3 regions of the Streptomyces nojiriensis genome follow, and region 2 is predicted to be linked to each of the others. Evidence: riboswitches for the same ligand, from Rfam matches in the RefSeq annotation. Region 2 holds a riboswitch; each other region holds the start of a gene.
The links. Region 2 has a riboswitch for cyclic di-AMP ahead of JYK04_RS31090 (M23 family metallopeptidase). Riboswitches for the same ligand answer to the same signal wherever they lie in the genome.

Region 1: another riboswitch for cyclic di-AMP. It lies ahead of JYK04_RS18235 (transglycosylase family protein); the one in region 2 lies ahead of JYK04_RS31090 (M23 family metallopeptidase).
Region 3: another riboswitch for cyclic di-AMP. It lies ahead of JYK04_RS34315 (M23 family metallopeptidase); the one in region 2 lies ahead of JYK04_RS31090 (M23 family metallopeptidase).

The regions. Positions count from the first base shown of each region.
Region 1 is NZ_CP071139.1:3,931,703-3,938,768, forward strand. It holds gene eno (phosphopyruvate hydratase) at 1-1,042, opposite strand, end outside; gene JYK04_RS18235 (transglycosylase family protein) at 1,334-2,062, opposite strand; cyclic di-AMP (ydaO/yuaA leader) riboswitch at 2,066-2,238, opposite strand; gene JYK04_RS18240 (LysM peptidoglycan-binding domain-containing protein) at 2,515-3,462, opposite strand; gene JYK04_RS18245 (cytochrome P450 family protein) at 3,640-4,953, opposite strand; gene JYK04_RS18250 (globin domain-containing protein) at 5,084-6,280, shown strand; gene JYK04_RS18255 (nucleoside triphosphate pyrophosphohydrolase) at 6,299-7,066, opposite strand, start outside.
Region 2 is NZ_CP071139.1:6,680,826-6,687,891, reverse strand. It holds gene JYK04_RS31105 (bifunctional acetate--CoA ligase family protein/GNAT family N-acetyltransferase) at 1-1,212, opposite strand, end outside; gene JYK04_RS31100 (HPr family phosphocarrier protein) at 1,396-1,677, shown strand; gene JYK04_RS31095 (GntR family transcriptional regulator) at 2,395-3,072, opposite strand; gene JYK04_RS31090 (M23 family metallopeptidase) at 3,259-4,062, opposite strand; cyclic di-AMP (ydaO/yuaA leader) riboswitch at 4,076-4,234, opposite strand; gene JYK04_RS31085 (M16 family metallopeptidase) at 4,451-5,818, opposite strand; gene JYK04_RS31080 (M16 family metallopeptidase) at 5,839-7,066, opposite strand, start outside.
Region 3 is NZ_CP071139.1:7,422,657-7,429,722, reverse strand. It holds gene JYK04_RS34325 (MBL fold metallo-hydrolase) at 315-1,553, opposite strand; gene JYK04_RS34320 (SGNH/GDSL hydrolase family protein) at 1,653-2,438, opposite strand; gene JYK04_RS34315 (M23 family metallopeptidase) at 2,602-3,555, opposite strand; cyclic di-AMP (ydaO/yuaA leader) riboswitch at 3,558-3,734, opposite strand; gene JYK04_RS34310 (tyrosine-protein phosphatase) at 4,050-4,841, shown strand; gene JYK04_RS34305 (aspartate aminotransferase family protein) at 4,881-6,296, opposite strand; gene hpnH (adenosyl-hopene transferase HpnH) at 6,293-7,066, opposite strand, start outside.

The DNA of each region.
Region 1 (7,066 bases), 2.7 Mb from region 2:
CGTCCAGGGTCTCGGTCAGCGAACCGATCTGGTTCACCTTCACGAGCAGGGCGTTCGCGGAGCCCTCCTCGATACCGCGGGCCAGACGCTCCGGGTTCGTGACGAACAGGTCGTCACCGACGATCTGGACCTTGGCGCCGAGGCGGTCGGTGATGGTCTTCCAGCCGTCCCAGTCGTCCTCGAACAGCGGGTCCTCGATGGAGACCAGCGGGTACGCCTCGACGAGCTCGGCGTAGTAGTCGGTCATCTCGGCGGCCGAGCGGGACTTGCCCTCGAACTCGTACTGGCCGTCCTTGTAGAACTCGGACGCGGCGACGTCGAGCGCGAGCGCGATGTCCTTGCCCGGGGTGTAGCCGGCCTGCTTGATGGCCTCGATGATGAGGTCGAGCGCGGCGCGGTTGGACTCCAGGTTCGGGGCGAAGCCGCCCTCGTCGCCCAGGCCGGTGGAGAGGCCCTTGGTGTGCAGGACCTTCTTGAGGGTGTGGTAGACCTCGGCACCCCAACGCAGCGCCTCGGAGAAGGACTCCGCGCCGATGGGGGCGATCATGAACTCCTGGATGTCCACGTTGGAGTCGGCGTGCGACCCACCGTTGAGGATGTTCATCATCGGAACGGGCAGCAGGTGCGCGTTCGGACCGCCGAGGTAGCGGAAGAGCGGAAGGTCCGAGGCCTCGGACGCGGCGTGCGCGACGGCCAGGGACACGCCGAGGATGGCGTTGGCGCCGAGCGAGCCCTTGTTGTCGGTGGCGTCCAGGTCGAACATGGCCTGGTCGATCAGACGCTGCTCGGTGGCGTCGTAGCCGACGAGCTCCGGGCCGATCTGCTCGATGACGGCGAGGACGGCCTTCTCGACACCCTTGCCGAAGTAACGGTTGGGGTCACCGTCACGGAGCTCGATGGCCTCGAATGCACCGGTGGAGGCGCCGGACGGAACTGCAGCACGGCCGGTGCTGCCATCGTCGAGGCCCACCTCGACCTCGACCGTGGGGTTGCCTCGGGAGTCCAGGATTTCCCGGGCTACGACGACGTCGATGGACGGCACGAGCATCTCCTTCTGGGATGTGACGCTGAGTGTGCGGTGGCGTGTCAGGCCGTGGGATGGCCTTGCCGCCTAGAGCCTAACCGGCTCCGGGCACTGGGCCGCCCGACCGCCCGGACCCTGGGACGAAAAAGCGACCGAATACCCCTCTTCCGGGACATAGGTCGCTTGATCATCGGCGTTCGGGGGCCGCACGCGGCACCGCCCGGCGCGTGGGGCACGCGCCGGGCGGTGGAAATCCTGCACGGGGTCAGCTGACGCCGCGTAGATGTTTTCGCGGCTTTGCCGCGGTGTTCAGCTGAGCTTCAGCTTCTGGCCCGGGAAGATCAGGTCGGCGTCCGAGACGATGTCCTTGTTCAGCTCGAAGAGCTGCTGCCAGCCGCCCTTGACGCCGTTGGCCTCGGCGATGGTGCCCAGGGTGTCGCCCGGCTTGACCTCGTACGAGCCGTTGCCGGTCTTCGGCGCGACCGGGGCCTCGGCGCGCTCGGAGCGGGTGGTCGGAGCCTCGGTGCGCTTGGTCTCCTGCTTCGGCGCGGCCTTGGTCTCGGTCTTCTTGGTCTCGGGCTTCGGCTGCGGCTTCGACTGCGGCTTGGACTGCGGCTTCGACGACGCCGGGGTCTCGGAGCCGCCACCGGTGTAGGCGGAGTTCGACAGACCCTTGCCGCAGGACGGCCAGGCGCCCTTGCCCTGGCTCTTGAGGACCTTCTCCGCGACGGCTATCTGCTGCGACTTGGAGGCCTGGTTGGCCTGCGCGGCGTACGACTTGCCACCGAACCCGGCCCACGTGGACGGCGAGAACTGCAGACCGCCGTAGTAGCCGTTGCCCGTGTTGATGGACCAGTTGCCACCGGACTCGCACTGCGCGACCTTGTCCCACTCGGACGTGGTGGCGGCGCTGGCGGTGCCCGCGGCCATCAGGGGGGCGGCCACGGCCACACCGGCGACACCGGCGAGCGTGACGATCCGGACAGACCGCTCGATTGCAGTACCGCGACGGTGCTTGCCCTTGCCGGAAAGCAGCATGGAGTTTCTCCTCACCGACGCCTACGAGGTGAGCTGTCGGGTTCGGGCGAGTGAGTTGCCCGGCCGTGCGACCTAGCGCACGTCTTAACCCCAAGCCGGTGGCGTGACCGTCTCTCAACGGCCGCTCCCGGCACCTACCTTGGTTCCCCCGCTCCTGCCTTCGGCGCTTGACGCGACGACTGTTCCCTTCGTCCGCCGGCAGGATTCGGCGATGCGGTCGAAGGAGCTCGCGGTGGCGAGCGATTCAGAAGGTAGACAGGTCTCTCCCCGATGTTCAACGAGGAACATCGGGGAGAAACGGCCCCTACTTGCACCCCCCGCAGGGGCATTTGCGCAGGTGAGGACGGGGTTTGCGGAAGCCCCGAGGCGGGACACGCCAGTTGACCGGAAGAGACACATGTCTCACTTATAGAAATCCGACATTCGGCTCTTTCCGGATAACTGAACTGTCCTTATTGCGGGGTTAGATCCAGGTTCTGGCCGGGCTTGATGAGGTCGGCGTCCTCACCGATGACTTGCTCATTGGCCTGGTAGAGACCGTTCCAGCCCCCCTTTACGCCCTTGGCAACCGCGATGGTCGCCAGGCTGTCGCCCGCCTGGACCGTGTAGGTGGGGTCCGACGCGGCATCAGACGACGCCTTCGGCTCGGCCTCCGGCGCACCGCGGTGCTTGCCGTTGCCCTCGACAGGAGTGGTGGCGGTGGTCTGCGGGACCGCCGGGGCCGTGGGGGCCGTCGGGTCGACCGGGGGCAGGCCCGGCGTGGAAGGCGAGGTGGTGGGCGCGGTCGGGTCCACCGGCAGCGTCGGCGCCGTCGGGTCGACGGGGGTCGGCGTACCGGTCGGGCCGCCCGGCTGGACCGGCGCCGTCGGGTCGGCCGGAGGCGTCGTCGGGACGTCCGGCGCGGGCATGACGGGCAGTCCGATGGACGGCGCGTCGGGGATCAGGAACGGGGTACCGGACGGGCTCGGGGCCGGGGCCGGGGTCGGGGACCCGTAGTCCGTGGACGGCTTGCCGCCCCCGGTGGACGGAACGGCGTCGTCCGGGCGGGACGGCGCGGGGGCGATGGGACCGTGGCCGCCGGGGAGACCGGGGTCCACCTGTGCGGCGGGGCTCTCCCGGACCAGACCGGCCGAGGCCGCGCACAGCGGCCAGGCCTGCGGCCCCGTCGAGCCCAGCACCCGCTCGGCGACGGCTATCTGCTGGGAACGGCTCGCCAGGTCGGGGCGCTCGGCGAAGTCGAGCCCGCCGGCGCTCTGCCACTCCTCCTGGGTGAACTGGAGTCCGCCGTAGGCGCCACTGCCGAAGTTCGCGCTCCACGAGCCGCCGCTCTCGCACTCGGCCACCTTGTCCCACGTGGACGTGTCGGCGGCGGTGGCGCTGGTGGCGGCCAACAGTGGCATGGCCAGCGCAGAGCCAGTGACTCCGGCTGTGACGACCAGCGCGGGGACCTGGCGGGGGCGTCTGTGACGGCCGTTCCCGGAGAGCATGAGGGATCACCTTTCGCATATAACAGCGGGGTAACGGCAGAACCTAGCGGCCTTCGAACGATTGTCACAAGTCAAGGCCGAACCTGACTTTTAATCAGCTTTCGCGCAAGTGTTTTGAGCCGCGAATCGAACGGGAAGAGTCCGCAGCCCTCGCATGATCAACCCCCCGCGCCAGCGCAGGTCTTGGGGTGGAACGGCCAGTTCCAGATCGGGCAGACGCGTCAGCAAAGTCGCGAGCGCGGTCTGTCCTTCGAGCCGGGCGAGCGGAGCGCCCAGGCAGTAGTGGATGCCGTGACCGTATCCGAGGTGCTGGTTGTCGGTCCGGGAGAGGTCGAGGGTGTCCGGGTCCGCGAAGCGCTCCGGATCCCGGTCGGCGGCCGCGAGGACGACCAGGACCGGATCGCCGGCCTCGATCCGCATGCCGCCGAGGGTCAGCGGCTCGGTGGCGAACCGCCAGGTCGCCAGCTCCACCGGCCCGTCGTAACGCAGCAGTTCCTCGACCCCGGTGGCCAGCAGTCCGCTCTCCCCCGCGGCGAGGGAGAGCTGGAGGCGCTCGCGCTGCCCGGGGTTCATGAAGAGGGAGTGGACCCCGTTGCCGATGAGGTTCACGGTGGTCTCGAAACCGGCGAAAAGCAGGATGAAGGCCATGGCGGTGGCCTCGCCCTCCGTCAGATGGTCGCCGTGATCGCTCGCCCGGATCAGGTCGGAGATCAGGTCATCACCCAGATCATCCCTTTTGCGGTGAATGAGTTCGCCGAGGTAGGTCCGCATCTGCTTGACCGACCGGGCCACTCCGCCGCGCGGACCGCCGCCGTGGCGGATCATCATGCCGGCCCAGTCGCGGAAGTCGTCCTGGTCCTCGCGCGGTACCCCGAGCATCTCGCAGATGGCGTAGATGGGGAGCGGGAAGGCGAACTCGTGAATGAGATCAGCCTCACCTTTCCCCGCGAAAGCGTCGATCAGGTGGTCGGTGAGCGCCTGCACCCGCGGGGCGAACTCGGCGACCCTGCGCGGGGTGAAGGCCTTCGACACCAGCCGCCGCAGCCGGGTGTGGTCCGGCGGGTCGATGTTGAGCAGGTGGGTCATCAGCTCCGCCTTGCGCTCCCCCGGGATCCCGGTCTTGCCCTTGGCGTGCGCCGGCTCCGCGTGGTGCGCCGGATTCTTGCTGAGCCGCTGGTCGGCGAGGGCCTGGCGGGCATCGGCGTACCGGGTGACGAGCCACGCCTCGACCCCGCTGGGCAGCTTGGTGCGGTGCACCGGGGAGTGCTCGCGCAGCCAGGCGTACGCCGGGTAGGGGTCGGTCGCGAACTCCCAGTCGAAGAGGGTGGGACCCTCGGCGGAAGAGGCGTCGGCGGGAAGGTCCGCGGGGGATTCGGCGGGGGTTCCGGAGGTCTGCTCGTGCACCCGACGACCGTATCCCGGCGCCGAGCCCCCATCCGATATGGGTGGTTCGTCGCGGCTGTCCGTAGATCGTCCATCCCTTGACCTGAACTTCTCCGGCATTCCTACTTTCGGTTTTGTGGATGTCAGGATCTTGAAAAGCAGTTTCGCGGTGGTGGAGAGACGGGCCGAGCACGCCGTCAAGTTCTTCTACACCCACCTCTTCTGGCACAACCCCGCAGTCCGCGCGCTCTTCCCGGATTCCCTCCACGACATGGAACGCCAGCGGGACCGGCTCTTCGCCGCGCTCACCCACGTGATCGCCCACCTCGACGACGAGCGCCTCGGCCCCTACCTGCGCGACCTGGGACGCGACCACCGCAAGTTCCTGGTCCGCCCCGAGCACTACGCGGCCGTCGGCGCCAGCCTGCTCGCCGCACTCGCCGAGACCTCCGGCGCGGCCTGGACCCCGCCGGTCGAGAAGGCCTGGGCCGAGGCCTACCAGGTGATGGCCGACGCGATGACGGCCGGCGCCGACGCGAGCGAGGACCCGCCGTGGTGGGACGCGGAGGTCGTGCGCCACCTCCGGTACGGACCGGACATAGGCGTCCTCACGCTACGGCCGCACGCCCCCTTCCCCTATCTCCCCGGCCAGTACACGAGCGTGAGCAGCGACCGGGTCCCGACGGCCTGGCGCACCTACTCCATCGGCAACGCCCCCCGCCCCGACGGCACCGTCGACCTGCACGTCAGCCGGGTCGACCGCGGGCGGCTGAGCACCGCCCTGGTCCGCGAGACCGGGCCGGGCGACGTACTGCGGCTCGGCGCCGCCGGCGGGCAGCTGACCTTCCGCCGCGAGGACCGCCCGGTCAGCCTGATCGCCGCCGGCACCGGCTGGGCGCCCATCCGGGCCCTGCTGGAGGATCTCGCGGAGCACCCCTGCGATCAGGACGTACGGCTCTTCGTGGTGGCCCGGGACGGCGCGCACCTCTACGACCGCCCGCTCATCGACGCGTACGCCGCCAGCTGCGCCTGGCTCGCCGTCACCTACATCACGCCCGCCCCCGGACGCCACCGCAACCAGGCCACCGACCGGCTGGCGACCGCGCTGGGCAACCGGGGCCTGTGGCCGGACCAGGACGTCTACCTCAGCGGTCCGCCGCCGTTCATCGCGGAGACCGCCCACCTCCTGCGGGAGCTCGGCGCCCGCCCCGGCCGCCTCTTCCACGACGCGGTGCCGGCCCGGGGCCACGGGTACGGGGAGCGCCCGCTCGGATTCGGCGAGTGGTTCCTGGACCGCCCGGCGCCGCACTGGCACGACCCCTCGGCCCGCGCGCCGAGGACGTACTGAAGGAGTGCCCGGGGCCCGCTACTCGCCCGGCTCCGCCAGGCCCTCGGCCGCCCGGATCGCGTCCCGGTAGGCACGGGCCGCCGCGCGCAGCGCGGTCTCGGGGTCGATGCCCGCCGCCTCGGCGCGGGCCGCGAGCTCCAGCAGCTCGTACCCGATGCCCTCGCCGCGGGGCAGTTCCACGGCCACGCCTCCCGTACGGGCCCGGCCCGCGAGCTTGGCGGCGAGCGCCAGGCCGGGCTGGCCCACCGGGATCCCGTCGGTGACCGACTCCCGCCGCTTCTCCACCGCCTTGGTGCGCTGCCAGTGCGCGCTGACGTCCTCCGGGGTCTCGGCCTCCGCGTCACCGAAGACGTGCGGGTGCCGGTGGATCAGCTTGGTGACGAGCGCCCCGGCCACGTCGTCGATGGAGAAGGCCTCGACGGCGTCCTCGCCGTCCCCGTCGGCTCCGTCGTCCCCGCCGGCCTCCTCGGCGATCCGGGCGTGGAAGACCACCTGGAGCAGCACGTCGCCGAGTTCCTCGCGCAGCTCCTCCCGGTCCCCGTCCTCGATGGCCTCGACCAGCTCGTACGCCTCCTCGATGGCGTACTTGGCCAGGCCCTCGTGGGTCTGCCGGGAGGTCCACGGGCACTCGCGCCGGACCCGGTCCATCACCTGGACCAGGTCGAGCAGGCGCGCGCCCGGCAGGTCGTAGGAGCCCGGGAGCAGTTCCAGATCGGGCATGGAGACGCGACCCGAGCCGGCCAGCCGGGCCAGCCCGTCGGTTAGCCGCTGGTCGCCCTCGCCGCC
Region 2 (7,066 bases):
GAGGATGTCGTTCCCGGACACGTCGGCGCGGTTGCCGGCGGAGACGAAGGAGGACAGGCCCTCGCCGCGCCGGAGCAGGGCCGAGAGCAGGGCGATCCCGATCGCCCCGGACTGCGTGAACAGGCCGATCCGGCCGCGCGTCGGCATCGGCGCGGGGGTCAGGGAGGCGTTGAGTTCCACCTCGGGCGCGGTGTTGATCACGCCGTAGGCGTTCGGCCCGATCAGCCGCATCCCGTACGAGCGCACCTGCCGCACCAGTTCGCGCTGGCGGGCGAGTCCGGCCGGGCCGCTCTCCCCGTAGCCGGCGGACAGGACGACGAGCCCCTGCACCCCGTGCTCGCCGCAGGCGGCCACCGCTTCGGGGACCCGGTCGGCCGGGACCGCGATCACCGCGAGGTCGACCGGGGCGCCGATGGCCCCGACGGCGGGGTAGGCCCGTACGCCGTCGAGCAGGTCACGGGTGATGGCCTCGTTGACGGCGTAGAGGTGGCCGCGGAAGCCGCTGTCGCGCAGGTTGCGCAGTGCGGCCGCACCCACGCCGGCGCCGGAGCGGCTGACTCCGACGACGGCCACCGATCCGGGGGCCAGCAGCCGCTGCACCGAGTGGGCCTCGGCGCGCTGCTCGCGGGCGCGCTGCACGGCGAGGGACTCGGCGGTGGGTTCGAGGTCGAGGGTGAGGTGGACGGAGCCGTCCTCGAAGCTGCGCTTCTGCTGGTAGCCGGCGTCCGTGAAGACTTTGATCATCTTGGTGTTGGCGGGCAGCACCTCGGCGGCGAACCGCCGGATGCCGCGCTCGCGGGCCACCGCGCCGATGTGTTCGAGGAGGGTGGAGGCGACCCCGCGGCCCTGGTGGGCGTCCTGGACGAGGAAGGCGACCTCGGCCTCGTCGGCGGGTGCGGAGGCGGGCCGGCCGTCGGCGCTGATGCGGTCGTAGCGGACGGTGCCGATGAACTCGCCGCCGATGGTCGCGGCGAGCCCGACCCGGTCCACGTAGTCGTGGTGCGTGAAGCGGTGAACGTCGCGGTCGGAGAGCCGGGGGTAGGGGGCGAAGAACCGGTAGTACTTCGACTCGTCCGAGACCTGCTCGTAGAAGCTGACGAGCCGGCCCGCGTCCTCGGTGGTGATGGGCCTGATCCGGGCGGTGCCGCCGTCGCGCAGGACGACATCGGCTTCCCAGTGGGCCGGGTACGAGGGGTCCGACTCGATGGTCATGGGCCTACCTTACGGCCGGATCAGGCCGTGGAGCCCTCGCGCGGCGCCGAGGCGGGACGGGACGTATCAGGGCAAGCTGGGGAGGGTCGAACGGCGGAAAATTCTGGCCGGAGGTAGGCCCGAGCATTCCGGGCGTCGTGAGAGACTGGTCTAGACAACCGTAAGAACCTGAAGGGCATCACCATGGCAGAGCGCCGCGTCAACGTTGGTTGGGCCGAGGGCCTGCACGCTCGTCCCGCCTCGATCTTCGTCCGTGCGACGACCGCTTCCGGCGTCCCGGTGACCATCGCGAAGTCCGGCGGCGACCCCGTCAACGCCGCCTCCATGCTGGCGGTCCTGGGCCTGGGCGCCCAAGGCGGCGAGGAGATCGTCCTCGCCTCCGAGGCCGAGGGTGCGGACGCCGCGCTCGACCGCCTCGCGAAGCTGGTCGCCGAGGGTCTCGAGGAGCTCCCCGAGACCGTCTGACCCTTCGGGTTCGGCTCCACGCGCGAAGCCGCGGCCCCCGCTCCGGGGGACCGCGGCTTCGTCGTTCCCCGGACCGAGGCCCTGGGCCCGGAACCAGGTTCCGCCCCGGGGCCGGGCCTCCGACTCGGGGGCCGGCGGCCGACTCGGGGGCCGGCGGCTGGCCATGCGCGCTCTCCGGTTCAGTGGCCGGCCTGCGGCTCGGGGGCCAGTGACCACGCTCGGGAGCCGGGGCCGGCCCGGGGGCGGCCTCCGGCTCGGGGGCCAGTGGCCACGCTCGGGAGCCGGGGCCTCTCCGGGGGCGTTCTCCGGCTCGGGGGCCAGTGGCCACGCTCGGGAGCCGGGGCCGGTCGGGCGCCGGCCTCCGGCTCGGGGCCAGGGCCGACTCGGGAGCCTGGGGCCGGCCCGGGGGCGGTCTCCGGCTCGGGACCGGTGGCCTGCCCGGGGGTCGTGCTCGGGAGCCGGGAGGCCGGGCCGGGCTCCGGCGCGACCCGGGCCCGTCCGATGTGCTCACCCCGCGGGCAACGCGGACCCGCGGACCCGCGGACCCGCGGACGCCGCCGGAAATACCGCCCGGCGGAAAAGACCCCACCGGAATCCGGCCCGGCGCACGCCGAATTCAGCTCCGCCGGAATTCCGCACAGAGAATTGGCCGACACGGAACGAACCGGCCGCCGGACAGCGAATTCAAGCGATCCCGTCCTTTGTATACGGCTCCTGTTAATGCCGGCCGCCCGACATGTTTACGGCAGGTTGCGAAGTGCTCACCGCCGCGCGGAGCCGCAGCCGGTGCGCCCCCGCCGCCCGGTCGGCGTGGACCGCGGTCAGCGCCCGCGCCCGTTCGGCGTCACCGCGCGCCACCGCGTCCACGATCGCCCCGTGCTCCGCCCAGGAGTCCACGGGCCGGGCCGGCGCCTCCACCACGTACATCCACGCGATCTTGTGCCGCATCTGCGTGAGCAGCGCGATCAGCCCGGGGCTGCCGGAGGACTGGGCGAGCGTCTCGTGGAACCAGCCGCCCAGGGACCGCAGATCCTCGCCCTGGCCCCGCCTGGCCCGCTCCTGCCCCAGCCTGACCAGCCCGCGCAGCACCTTGAGGTGCGCGTCGGTGCGCCGCCGGGCCGCTCTCGCCGCGGCCAGCGGCTCCAGGAGCATCCGCAGCTCCAGCAGGTCCGCGGCCTCCTGCTCGGTCGGCTCCGCCACGCAGGCCCCCGCGTGCCGCCGCGTGGTCACGAACCCCTCGGACTCCAGGGTCCGCAGGGCCTCGCGCACCGGGACGCGCGAGACCCCGTACCGGCGGGCCAGCACCTCCTCGGTCAGCCGGCCGCCCGGCTCGAACACCCCGGAGACGATGTCGTCGCGGATTGCTGTGCATACCGCGTGCGCAGGAATACGCAAGACCGAACCTCCGCCTATTTCCGTCTGCCAGCCTCATTGCACGCACATGCGCGTGCTGCGACTCTATTGCAACACACGATAATTTCCGAGAGCGGCCAGAAATACGAAACATTTACACAAGGACGCAACACACAAAGACCCCGGCTCGGGGAGCCGGGGTCTTCGGTGAAGCGGTGCGAGGCGGTGTCAGAGGCTGACGCCGTGCGAGCGCAGGTACGCGATCGGGTCGATGTCCGAGCCGTACTGCGAGCCGGTGCGGGCCTCGAAGTGCAGGTGCGGGCCGCTGGAGTTGCCGGTGGAGCCCGACAGGCCGATCTGCTGGCCGGGGGTGACCTGGTCGCCGACGGAGACGTTCAGCGAGGTCATGTGCCCGTACTGGGTGTAGGTGCCGTCGTTGTGCTTGATGACGACGTTGTTGCCGTACGCGCCACCCCAGCCGGCCTCGACGACGGTGCCGACGCCCACCGCGTGGACCGAGGTACCGGAGGCGGCGTGGAAGTCGATGCCCGTGTGGGAGCCGGAGGACCACATGCCGCCGCCCGCGTGGTACTGCGTGCTGACGTACGAGCCGTCCACCGGGGCGACGAAGGTGTTGAGGCGCTTGCGCTCCTCCTCGCGGGCGGCGCGCTCGGCGGCCTCGCGCTCGACCTTCGCCTTGGCCTCGGCGAGGCGCTTGGCCTCCGCGGCCCGCTGCTTCGCGTCGGCCTCGGCCTGCGCCTTGGCGGCGTCCTGCTCGGCGCCGCGGTGCTGGGTCTCGGCCTGGTCTGCGATGTCGCCCGCGAGGTCCTCGGCGACGACCACGGCGCCCAGGCCGTTGTCCTGGCCGATGGTGCTGCTGTGGTTGTCCGCGGCGAAGGCCGGGGCGGCGAGGGAGCCGACGACACCCGTGGTGGCGATCGCGGCGATACCGGCGTAACCGGCGGTCTTCTTGCTCAGACGGCTGGAGCCACGGTGCTTACCGGTACCAGCGGGACGACTGCCAAACGCCATGAAGGGTTTGATCCTTTCCTTCCTTCTCGCCTACCGGGTTAGCTGACGGGTTCGGAGCAGGAAGGTCTCCTACGGATCTCCTCTTGCGAGGGGGTCCGATTCACCCCAGGGACTCATGTGGGTCCCCGGCTCCCCAGGCTCGCGCCTGACGGGGACTCGGCGATCGCTGCCCGGTGCCGCGGGTGCGGCGGGCACAACTGACGGACAGCACGGCCGACGCTAGGCGGATCATCAGTCAATCGCCAAACAGACACGGCTTTTTGTTGCGTACGCCACACCGCATACAAGCAACCTCACCACTAAACGGACAAAAGGGGTTCTGGTGACAAGTCACCAGAACCCCTTGCTGAAACCTTCAGCCGGCCCTCAATGAGCCGTCGTCCGACGGTCAGTTGGAGACGACCGTGACCTCTCCGATCCCAAGAGCCCGCACGGGCTCCTCGATCAGCGCCGCGTCGCCCACCAGGACGGTGACCAGCCGGTCCGCGGGGAAGGCCTTGACGACCGCCGTGGTCGCCTCCACCGTGCCCGTCTCGGCGAGCTGGGCGTACAACTGCGCCTGGTAGTCGTCCGGCAGCTCCTGCTCGACCTGGTCGGCGAGCGTGCTCGCGACCGAGGCCGCCGTCTCGAACTTCAGCGGGGCCACGCCCACCAGGTTCTGCACGGCGACATCGCGTTCGGCGTCGGTCAGACCGCCCTCCGCGAGGGTGCGCAGCACCTTCCAGAGGTCCTCCAGCGCCGGTCCGGTGTTCGGGGTGTCCACCGAGCCGCTGATGGCGAGCATCGAGGCGCCCTTGCCGTCCGCGGTGGAGCGCAGCACCTGGCCGAAGGCGCGCACGCCGTAGGTGTACCCCTTCTCCTCGCGCAGCACCTTGTCCAGGCGCGAGGTGAGCGTGCCGCCCAGGCAGTACGTGCCCAGCACCTGGGCCGCCCACACCCGGTCGTGGCGGTCCGCCCCGATCCGGCCGATCAGCAGCTGCGTCTGGACCGCGCCGGGCCGGTCCACGATGACCACGCGGCCGGTGTCGTCGGCGGTCACCGGCGGCACCGGGAGGGCGGCGGCGGTGTTGCCCGTCCAGGCGCCCAGGGTGTCCGCGAGCACGGCGTCCAGGTCGATGCCGGTCAGGTCGCCGACGACCACCGCGGTGGCGGTGGCGGGGCGTACGTGGGCCTCGTAGAAGGCGCGTACGGCGGCGGAGTCGATCCGGGCGACCGTCTCCTCGGTGCCCTGGCGCGGCCGGGACATCCGCAGGGTGGCGGGGAAGAGCTCCTTGGAGAGCTGCTTGGCGGCGCGGCGCTGGGGGTTGGCCAGCTCGTGCGGGATCTCGTCGAGCCGGTTGCGCACCAGCCGGTCGACCTCGGCGTCGGCGAAGGCGGGGGCGCGCAGCGCCTCGGCGAGCAGGCCCAGCGCCTTGGGCAGCCGGGAGGCCGGGACCTCCAGCGAGACCCGCAGGCCCGGGTGGTCGGCGTGCGCGTCCAGGGTGGCGCCGCAGCGCTCCAGCTCGGCCGCGAACTCCTCGGCGGAGTGCTTGTCGGTGCCCTCGGAGAACGCCCGCGCCATGATGGTCGCCACGCCGTCCAGGCCCTCGGGCTCGGCGTCCAGCGGGGCGGCGAGGTTGACCTCGACCGCGACGACCTGCTGGCCGGGCCGGTGGCAGCGCAGCAGGGTCAGCCCGTTGGACAGCTGCCCGCGGTCGGGGGCCGGGAAGGCCCACGGCTGCGGCTCGCCGGCCTGCGGGCGCGGGTGGAAGGTCATCGTGACGGCTGCCGTGTCGCTCACTGCTCCGCCCCCTCGTTCTCGTCGGAGTCGTCGGACTCGTCGTGCTGGTCGGACTCGTCGGCCGCGAGCGGCTCGTAGACGAGCACCGCGCGGTTGTCCGGGCGCAGTCGGGCCGCGGCCACGGCCTGCACCTCCTCGGCGGTGACGTCGAGGACGCGCTGGACGGCGGTCAGCGCCAGCTGCGGGTCGCCGAACAGCACCGCGAAGCGGCACAGTTCGTCGGCGCGGCCGGCCACCGTGCTCAGCCGGTCCAGCCACTCGCGCTCCAGCTGCGCCTGGGCGCGCTCCATCTCCTCGGCCGTCGGGCCCTCGGCGGCGAACCGCGCGAGCTCCTCGTCCACGGCCGCCTCGATGTCGGGGATCTCGACCCCGCTGGAGGTCTTGACGTCCAGCCAGCCCAGGGAGGGCGCCCCGGCCAGGCGCAGCATGCCGAAGCCGGCCGCGACGGCGCTCTGGTCGCGGCGTACCAGCCGGTTGTGCAGCAGCGAGGACTCGCCGCCGCCCAGGATGGTCAGCGCCACGTCGGCGGCGTCGCACTCGCGGGTGCCGTCGTGCGGCAGCCGGTAGGCGGCCATCAGCGCACGCGCCGGGACCTCCTCGACGATCTCCTCGCGCAGCTGCTCCCCGATGATGTCGGGCAGCGAGCCGTCGCGGGGCGGCTGCTTGCCGTCGTGCGCGGGGATGGTGCCGAAGTACTTCTCGACCCAGGCGAGCGTCTGCTCGGGGTCGATGTCGCCGACGACCGAGAGCACCGCGTTGTTGGGCGCGTAGTACGTACGGAAGAAGGTGCGCGCGTCCTCCAGGGAGGCGGCGTCCAGGTCGGCCATGGAGCCGATCGGGGTGTGGTGGTACGGGTGGCCCTCGGGGTAGGCCAGGGCGGTGAGCCGCTCGAAGGCCGTGCCGTAGGGGACGTTGTCGTACCGCTGGCGGCGCTCGTTCTTGACGACGTCGCGCTGGTTCTCCATGGACTCGTCGTCCAGGGCGGCCAGCAGGGACCCCATCCGGTCCGCCTCCAGCCAGAGGGCGAGCTCCAGCTGGTGGGTCGGCATCGTCTCGAAGTAGTTGGTGCGCTCGAAGCTGGTGGTGCCGTTGAGGGAGCCGCCGGCGCCCTGGACCAGTTCGAAGTGCCCGTTGCCGGGTACGCTCGCCGACCCCTGGAACATCAGGTGCTCGAAGAGGTGAGCCAGGCCGGTGCGTCCCTTGACTTCGTGGCGCGAGCCGACG
Region 3 (7,066 bases), 740 kb from region 2:
GGCCCGGTGTTGATCACCGAATACCCACGCTAGACCCCATCGCAGCACCCCGGACCGCCAGTTGGCGAACTTCGCGGGGGTGCTTCCCGCTCCCGGTGGAGCGCTCGCACAGCAGCCCGAATGCGCCGGTTGGACCCTGCGGACCGCCCCGGCGGCGCCTCTCGCCCACCGGCACCGGTCGCCGGACCGTCGGCGGTACGGGCCGAGGGCACCGAATCGGGAGGACCCCCAGGAGTGCGTCCCGTGGGGGTCCTTCCACGGGCTGCCCGCCGCCCGGCCCGGTCGGGACGGCCGGTTCTCCCCGATGCCCCGCGTTACGAGCCGACGGACTCCGACTTCTCCTGGCCGTCGACGGCCGCGGACGCCACCCGGGCAGGAGCCGCCGCCGCGCCCGCCCCGAGCGGCGGTACGGACACCCGGCCGTCGAGGGGACCGCCCGCCGCCCCTCCGGCGACGAAGGGCCGCCACCACGGTGCGGCGGGCGCGTCCGCCGAGCCGGGCTCGAAGGGCTGCCCCGGGATGGGGAGCGCGATGGCCGCGCCCGCGTTCTGCGACGCGGTCAGCGTGCCCTCGCCGGGCTCGTCCCACGGGTGCAGGGCCAGGTTGAAGGTGCCCCAGTGGATCGGCAGCATCGTCCCGCGGGGGGTGCCGCCCTGCAGGTCGAGGTGGGCGCGCATGCCCTCCTCGGGCGTCATGTGGATGTCGGGCCAGTACTCCGAGTAGGCGCCGATCTGGATCATGGTGGCGTCGAAGGGCCCGTGCTCGGCGCCGATCTCCTCGAAGCCCGGGAAGTAGCCGGTGTCCCCGCTGTGGAAGATCCGGTGCTCGTCGCCCGCGACGACCCAGGACGCCCACAGGGTGTGCTGCTGGTTGCGCAGACCGCGGCCGCAGAAGTGCCGTGCGGGGGTGGCCGTGAGCGAGAGCCCGGCGATCTCGGTGCTCTCGTTCCAGTCCAGCTCGCGCAGCCGGTCGGCCGGTACGCCCCAGCGCTCCAGGTGCGCGCCGACGCCCAGCGGGACGGCGAAGACCGTGTCCGTACCGGCCAGCGCCTTGATCGTCGGCAGGTCGAGGTGGTCGTAGTGGTCGTGCGAGATGACCACGACGTCGACCGTGCCCAGTGAGGCCAGCGGGACCGGTACGGGGTGCAGGCGCTTGGGGCCGGCGAACGGGAAGGGGGAGCACCGCTCGCCCCACACCGGATCGAACAGCACCCGGCGCCCGTCGATCTCCGCGAGCACGCTGGAGTGCCCCATCCAGGTCAGCCGCAGGCCGCTCGCGGGCGGCTTCGCCAGGTCCGCGAGGGTCGTCGGGTGGACCGGGATGGGCGCGGCGGGGCTGCGCCGCACCCGCTGCTCCCGGTGGAAGTAGATCTTGGCGAACTCGGCCATCGACCCCGAGGGCCTGTTCCGGGCCCCGACCGGGTTCTGGAAGACGCCGTCGGCGAAGTTCGGCGAGCGGCGGATCCGCTCCAGCCGGGCACCGGACGGGTCCGCACCGAAGGCTTCGGGCCGCAGGGCACGCAGCCGCGGACGCAAGGGACGGGAGCCGGTCAAAGCGCCTCCAGGGAGGATGGGGTCAGGATGGTCGTCGGTCTACGACCATCCCAACGCACACCGGCCCCGAAGGATTCCGCTGCCGGCTCCCGCAGCCCGCTACAGCGGCAGCAGGTCCGGCCGCTTCGCCTCGACGTGGTCCCCGGAGGACTCCCCGCGCAGCCGCCGGCCGATCCACGGCACGAGGTGCTCGCGCGCCCACTGGATGTTGTCCCGGGTCACGTCCACCGAGCCGCGCGGCCGCTGCGGGGGCCACGGCTGGTCGGGGTCGGCCGGCACGTCCAGCCCGAGCACCTGCGCGGCGCGCAGCGCGACCCGCGTGTGCCCCTCGGGCGAGAGGTGCAGCCGGTCCGTGTCCCAGGCCCGCCGGTCCTGTACGGACTTCAGCGACCAGAGGTCGAGCACCGGGCAGTCGTAGCGGTCGGCGATGGCGCGGACGTGCGCGCTGTACGTCGCCACCTTCCCGCGGAGGTGCTTGAGCACCGGTACGCCCCGGGTGTCGAAGCCCGTGGTGATCATGACCTGGCCCACGGCTCCGGTGAGGTCGGCCACGGCCGCCTCGAACCGCTCCGCCACGTCGTCCGGGTCGGTGCCGGGCCGGATGATGTCGTTGCCGCCCGCACAGAAGGTCACCAGGTCCGGTGCGAGGGCCTTGGCTCTCGGGAGCTGGTCGGCCACGATCTGGTCGAGGAGCTTCCCCCGCACCGCCAGATTCGCATACCGGAAGTCATGCTCTTCGCGCTGATCGGCCAGGAGCACGGCGAGCCGGTCCGCCCAGCCGAGAAATGAATCCCCGGGTCCCGGGTCCCCCACGCCCTCGGTGAAGCTGTCCCCGATCGCCGCGTACGAGCCGATGGTCTTGAGTTTCGTCGTCGTCGCTGCCACGAGAACCCATACTTCACTCCCGTAACCAACCTACGCCAACGTAATGAGGGGTTGACGGACCGTGATCTATACCACGCGGGGGATAAGGAATAAGTACACGTGAGGCCGGGACCCCCCTCGGGTCCCGGCCCCACGCGTGTCGGTGCTCCTGCGGCGGGTGCCGTCAGAGGCTCGCGCCCTTGGAGCGGAGGTAGGCGATCGGGTCCATGTCCGAGCCGTAGGACGGGGTCGTACGGATCTCGAAGTGGAGGTGCGGGCCGGTCGAGTTGCCGGTGGAGCCGGAGAGGCCGATGGCCTGCCCGGCGGTGACGCTCTGGCCGGAGGAGACGGAGAGCTGGGACAGGTGGGCGTACTGGGAGTACTTGCCGTCCGCGTGCCGGATGACGATCTCGTTGCCGTACGAGCCGCTCCAGCCCGCGGAGACCACGGTGCCCGCACCGACGGCCTTGACGGTGGTGCCCATGGCGGCGATGAAGTCGACGCCGGTGTGGTAGCCGGAGGACCACATGGCGCCCGCGACCTTGTACTGGGTGGAGATGCCGCCGCTGACCGGGGCCACGAAGCCGCCGGCGGACTGCGGCGCGGCGGCGGGGGCCTCGGCCTGGGGCTCGGCGGCGGCCTCCCGCTGCGCCGGGGCGGCCTGCTCGGCCTGCTTGCGGACCGGCTTCGGCGCGGCCTGCGCGGCCGGCTCCGCGTCGGCCTCGGGGGCCGGGGCGGCCTCGGCCTCGGCCGGAGCCGCCTCGCCGGGACCGCCGATGTTCAGCTTCAGGCCCGGGTGGATCAGCGACGGGTTGACCCCGACGGCCTCGCGGTTGTCGGCGTACAGCCGCTCCCAGCCGCCGGACAGGTGGCGCTCGGCGGCGATCTTGGAGAGGCAGTCGCCCGGCACGACGGTGTAGACGGTCGGCGCGGCCTGCGCGGCGGCGACGGGAGCCGCCTGCAGAGCGACGGGAGCCTGCGGGGTCACCGCGGTCGCGGCGGCCGGGGCACCGGCCGCGTGGGCGCCGGCGGCGCCGATCAGCGGCAGCACGAGGGCCGCGCCACCGGTTCCGGCGACGGCGAAACCGCGGGAAAGGGAAAGGGACTTGGGGCGGCGGTGCTTACCCTTTGCAGGCATGACGAATTCCTCTCCGGCGCCTGCGAGGTGAGCTGTCGGGTTCGGACTGGAGATGTCCGGCCGTACATGTACGGGACACGCACGACTTCACCCCGAGCCGTCCCGGTGAATTGATCTCCGGGTCGGCGGCTTACCTGGTTCCCCCGCTCCTGCCGCGCGAAATAGGTCGGATGCGGTTTCCGGGAGGCGGCAGGATTTGGCGGTCCACCCGGATCGATCGCGAAGGTAATCCCTTGCGGCCGCACGGAACAAGCCGTGAATTCCCTGACGGAATAACAGGCATGAGGGACCGCCGGAATTACCGTCACCCTCCGTCCATTCCGCACCGGCAACAACCGCCCCGGCGGGGCCATTCGCCTTTAGTGATCAGGCACTCACGGTCACCGTATGATCTGGCTCACGGGGGCGTGCCCGATCTCGCCTCCGGATATGGCAAGTTGGCGCCAAGCAGTGCAATTCGGACAGAGGGCCCACGACGTGGCGGAGGAGTTGCTTTGACCCAGCAGATACAGGAGCCGGAGCTGTCCGGAGTGCGCAATTTCCGCGATGTGGGCGGATTGCCGACTTCTGACGGACGAACGGTCAGGGCGGGACGACTGTTCCGAAGCGGACATCTCGCACATGCCACCGAAAGCGACGCAGAATTCCTCGCCTCGCTCGGCCTCCACACCATCTTCGACTTCCGCAACGGCGCCGACCACGCGCTGGAGGGGCCGGACGTCGAGCTGCCCGGCGTCCGGAACGTCAACATCCCGCTCTCGGACCCGGCCGACGGGCGGGAGTTCTGGCGGCTGGTCCGCGACGGCGACCTCGTGCAGCTGCGCGAGCTCCTGGGCGACGGCAAGGCCGCGGCCCGGATGTCGAACTCGTACCGCGGGATCATCGGGCAGCGCACCGCCGAGCACAGCCGGGTCGTGCACGCCCTCGCCGAGGACAGCGTCCCCGCGCTCATGCACTGCGCGGCCGGCAAGGACCGGGCCGGCCTGTCGATCGCCGTCACCCTGCTCGCGCTGGGCGTCGAGCGGGAGGCGATCGTGGCGGACTACCTGGAGTCGAACGCCCCGCACCGCCGCTACCGCGTGCGCCGCACCGACGAGTCGGAGGGTGCCCGCTCCCCCGAGGTGATGGAGCTGCTCGCGCCGCTCTTCGACGCCCGCGCCGAGTACCTGGTGGCCGCCTTCGACACCATCGACGAGCTCTGGGGCGGGGTCGACCGCTACCTGGCGGAGGGCCTCGGGCTGACGCCCGAGACCCTCGACCGGCTGCGGGACCGACTGCTGGTCTGACGCGGCGGGGGCCGGTTCCCCCACGGGGTGGGCGGGCCGTCAGCGCGTGGCGACGGCCTGCTTCACCAGCGTCCTGCCGAAGTCCCAGATCAGCCCGGAGCCGCCGTGCGCCTCGTCCATGACCTCGCGGAAGGCCCCGACGAACCGGTCCACGTCCTGCTCGTCCACGATCAGCGGCGGGATCAGCTTGATCACCTCCAGGTGGTCCCCGGAGACCTGGGTGAGGATCCGGTGCTTCTGCAGCAGCGGCACCACGACCATCTGCGCGAAGAGCCCCTTGCGGGCCGCCTGCAGCATGGTCCACCGGCTGCGCAGGCCCAGCGAGGACGGCCGGCCGAACTCGATGCCGATCATCAGCCCGCGCCCCCGCACCTCGTGCAGCAGCTCGTACTCGTCCACCAGCGCGGCGAGCCGCCCGCGCAGCAGGTCGCCCATGGCCCGGGCGTTCGCCACGACCTCCTCGTCCTCCATGACGGACAGCACCGCGAGGCCCGCCGCCATGGCCTGGGCGTTGGACCCGAAGCTCGCGGAGTGCACGAGCACCCGGTCCATGGACGAGTAGACCTTCTTGAAGATCCAGTCCTTGCCCAGGGTGGCGCCGACCGGCACGTAGCCGCCCGACAGCGCCTTGGCCACGCACACCAGGTCCGGTTCCACGCCCGGCTCGTGCTGGTACGCGTAGAAGTCCCCGGTACGTCCGAGGCCGGTCTGCACCTCGTCCGCGATCAGCAGCGCCCCCCGCCGGTGCAGCATCTCCTGCGCGGCGAGCAGGAACCCGGGCGGGGCGGCCAGGACCCCCTTGCCCTGGATCGGCTCGACGACGAAGGCGGCCACGTCCCCGCGCTTCAGCTCGCGCTCCAGGGCCGCGAGGTCCCCGAGCGCGATCCTCGTGTCGGGGAGCAGCGGTGCGAAGCCGTCGCGGAAGCCGCCCTCCCCGTTCACCGAGAGGGAGCCCGCGGTCAGCCCGTGGAAGGCGTGGTCGCAGTAGAGGATCCTGGCGCGCCCGGTGGCGTACCGGGCGAACTTCAGGGCCGTCTCCACCGCCTCGGTGCCGCTGTTGCCGAAGAAGACCCGGTCCAGGTGCGGGCTGTACGAGAGCAGCTTCTCGGCCAGCAGCCCGGGCAGCGGCTGGCAGTCGAACCGGGTCAGGTCGGCGAGCTGGGCGTCCAGGACGTCGTGCAGGGCGCGGCGGACGACCGGGTGGTGCCGGCCCAGGCCCATCACCCCGAACCCGGCCAGCATGTCCAGGTAGTCGTTGCCCTCCGCGTCCCAGAAGTGGGCGCCCTCGGCCCGCTCGTAGACCTTGTCGAATCCGATGGTGTGCAGCATCCGGGGCAGCTGGTGGTTGAGGTGCCGGGCGTGCAGCTCGTACCGCTCGGCGCCGCGCTCGGCCAGCAGGGCGCCGAGGTCGAAGCCCCGGCCCCGGCCGCCCGCCCCCTCCTCCGCCGGGGTCATGCCGACGCGTCCCGGTTGCCGCCGATCGTCTCCCGGGCCGCGCGCAGGGTCTCCTTGAGGGAGCCCATGGTGGCGAGGACGGCGGTGGGCTCGTAGCCGCAGTGCGCCATGCAGTTCGCGCAGCGCGGGTCCTTCCCGCGGCCGTACTTGTCCCAGTCGGTGTCATTGATGAGCTCGCGGTACGTCGGTACGTAGCCGTCGCTCATCAGATAGCAGGGGCGCTGCCAGCCGAAGAGGGAGTAATTCGGAATGGCCCAGGCCGTGCAGGGGAAATCGACCTTTCCTTCCAGGAAGTCCAGGAAGAGCGGGGAGTGGTTGAGCCGCCAGCGCCGCCGGTTGCCGCCCGCGAAGGCCTTCCTGAAGAGTTCCCGGGTCTGTTCGACGCCCAGGAAGTGCTCCTGGTCGGGGGCCTTTTCGTAGGCGTAGGCGGGCGAGATCATCATTTCGTCGACCTGGAGGTCGTCATTGAGGTAGTTGAGTACCTCGATGATCGTCTGCGGGGTGTCGGTGTTGAAGAAGGTGGAGTTGGTGGTCACCCGGAACCCGCGCTTCTTCGCCTCCTTGATGGCGGCGACCGCCTCGTCGAAGACGCCTTCCTTGGCCACCGACTCGTCGTGGCGCTCGCGCAGACCGTCGATGTGCACGGCGAAGGCGAAATACGGGGACGGGGTGAACTTCTCGATCTTCTTGCGCAGCAGCATCGCGTTGGTGCAGAGGAATACGTACTTCCGCCTCGCCACCAACTGCCGGACGATCTCGTGGATCTGCGG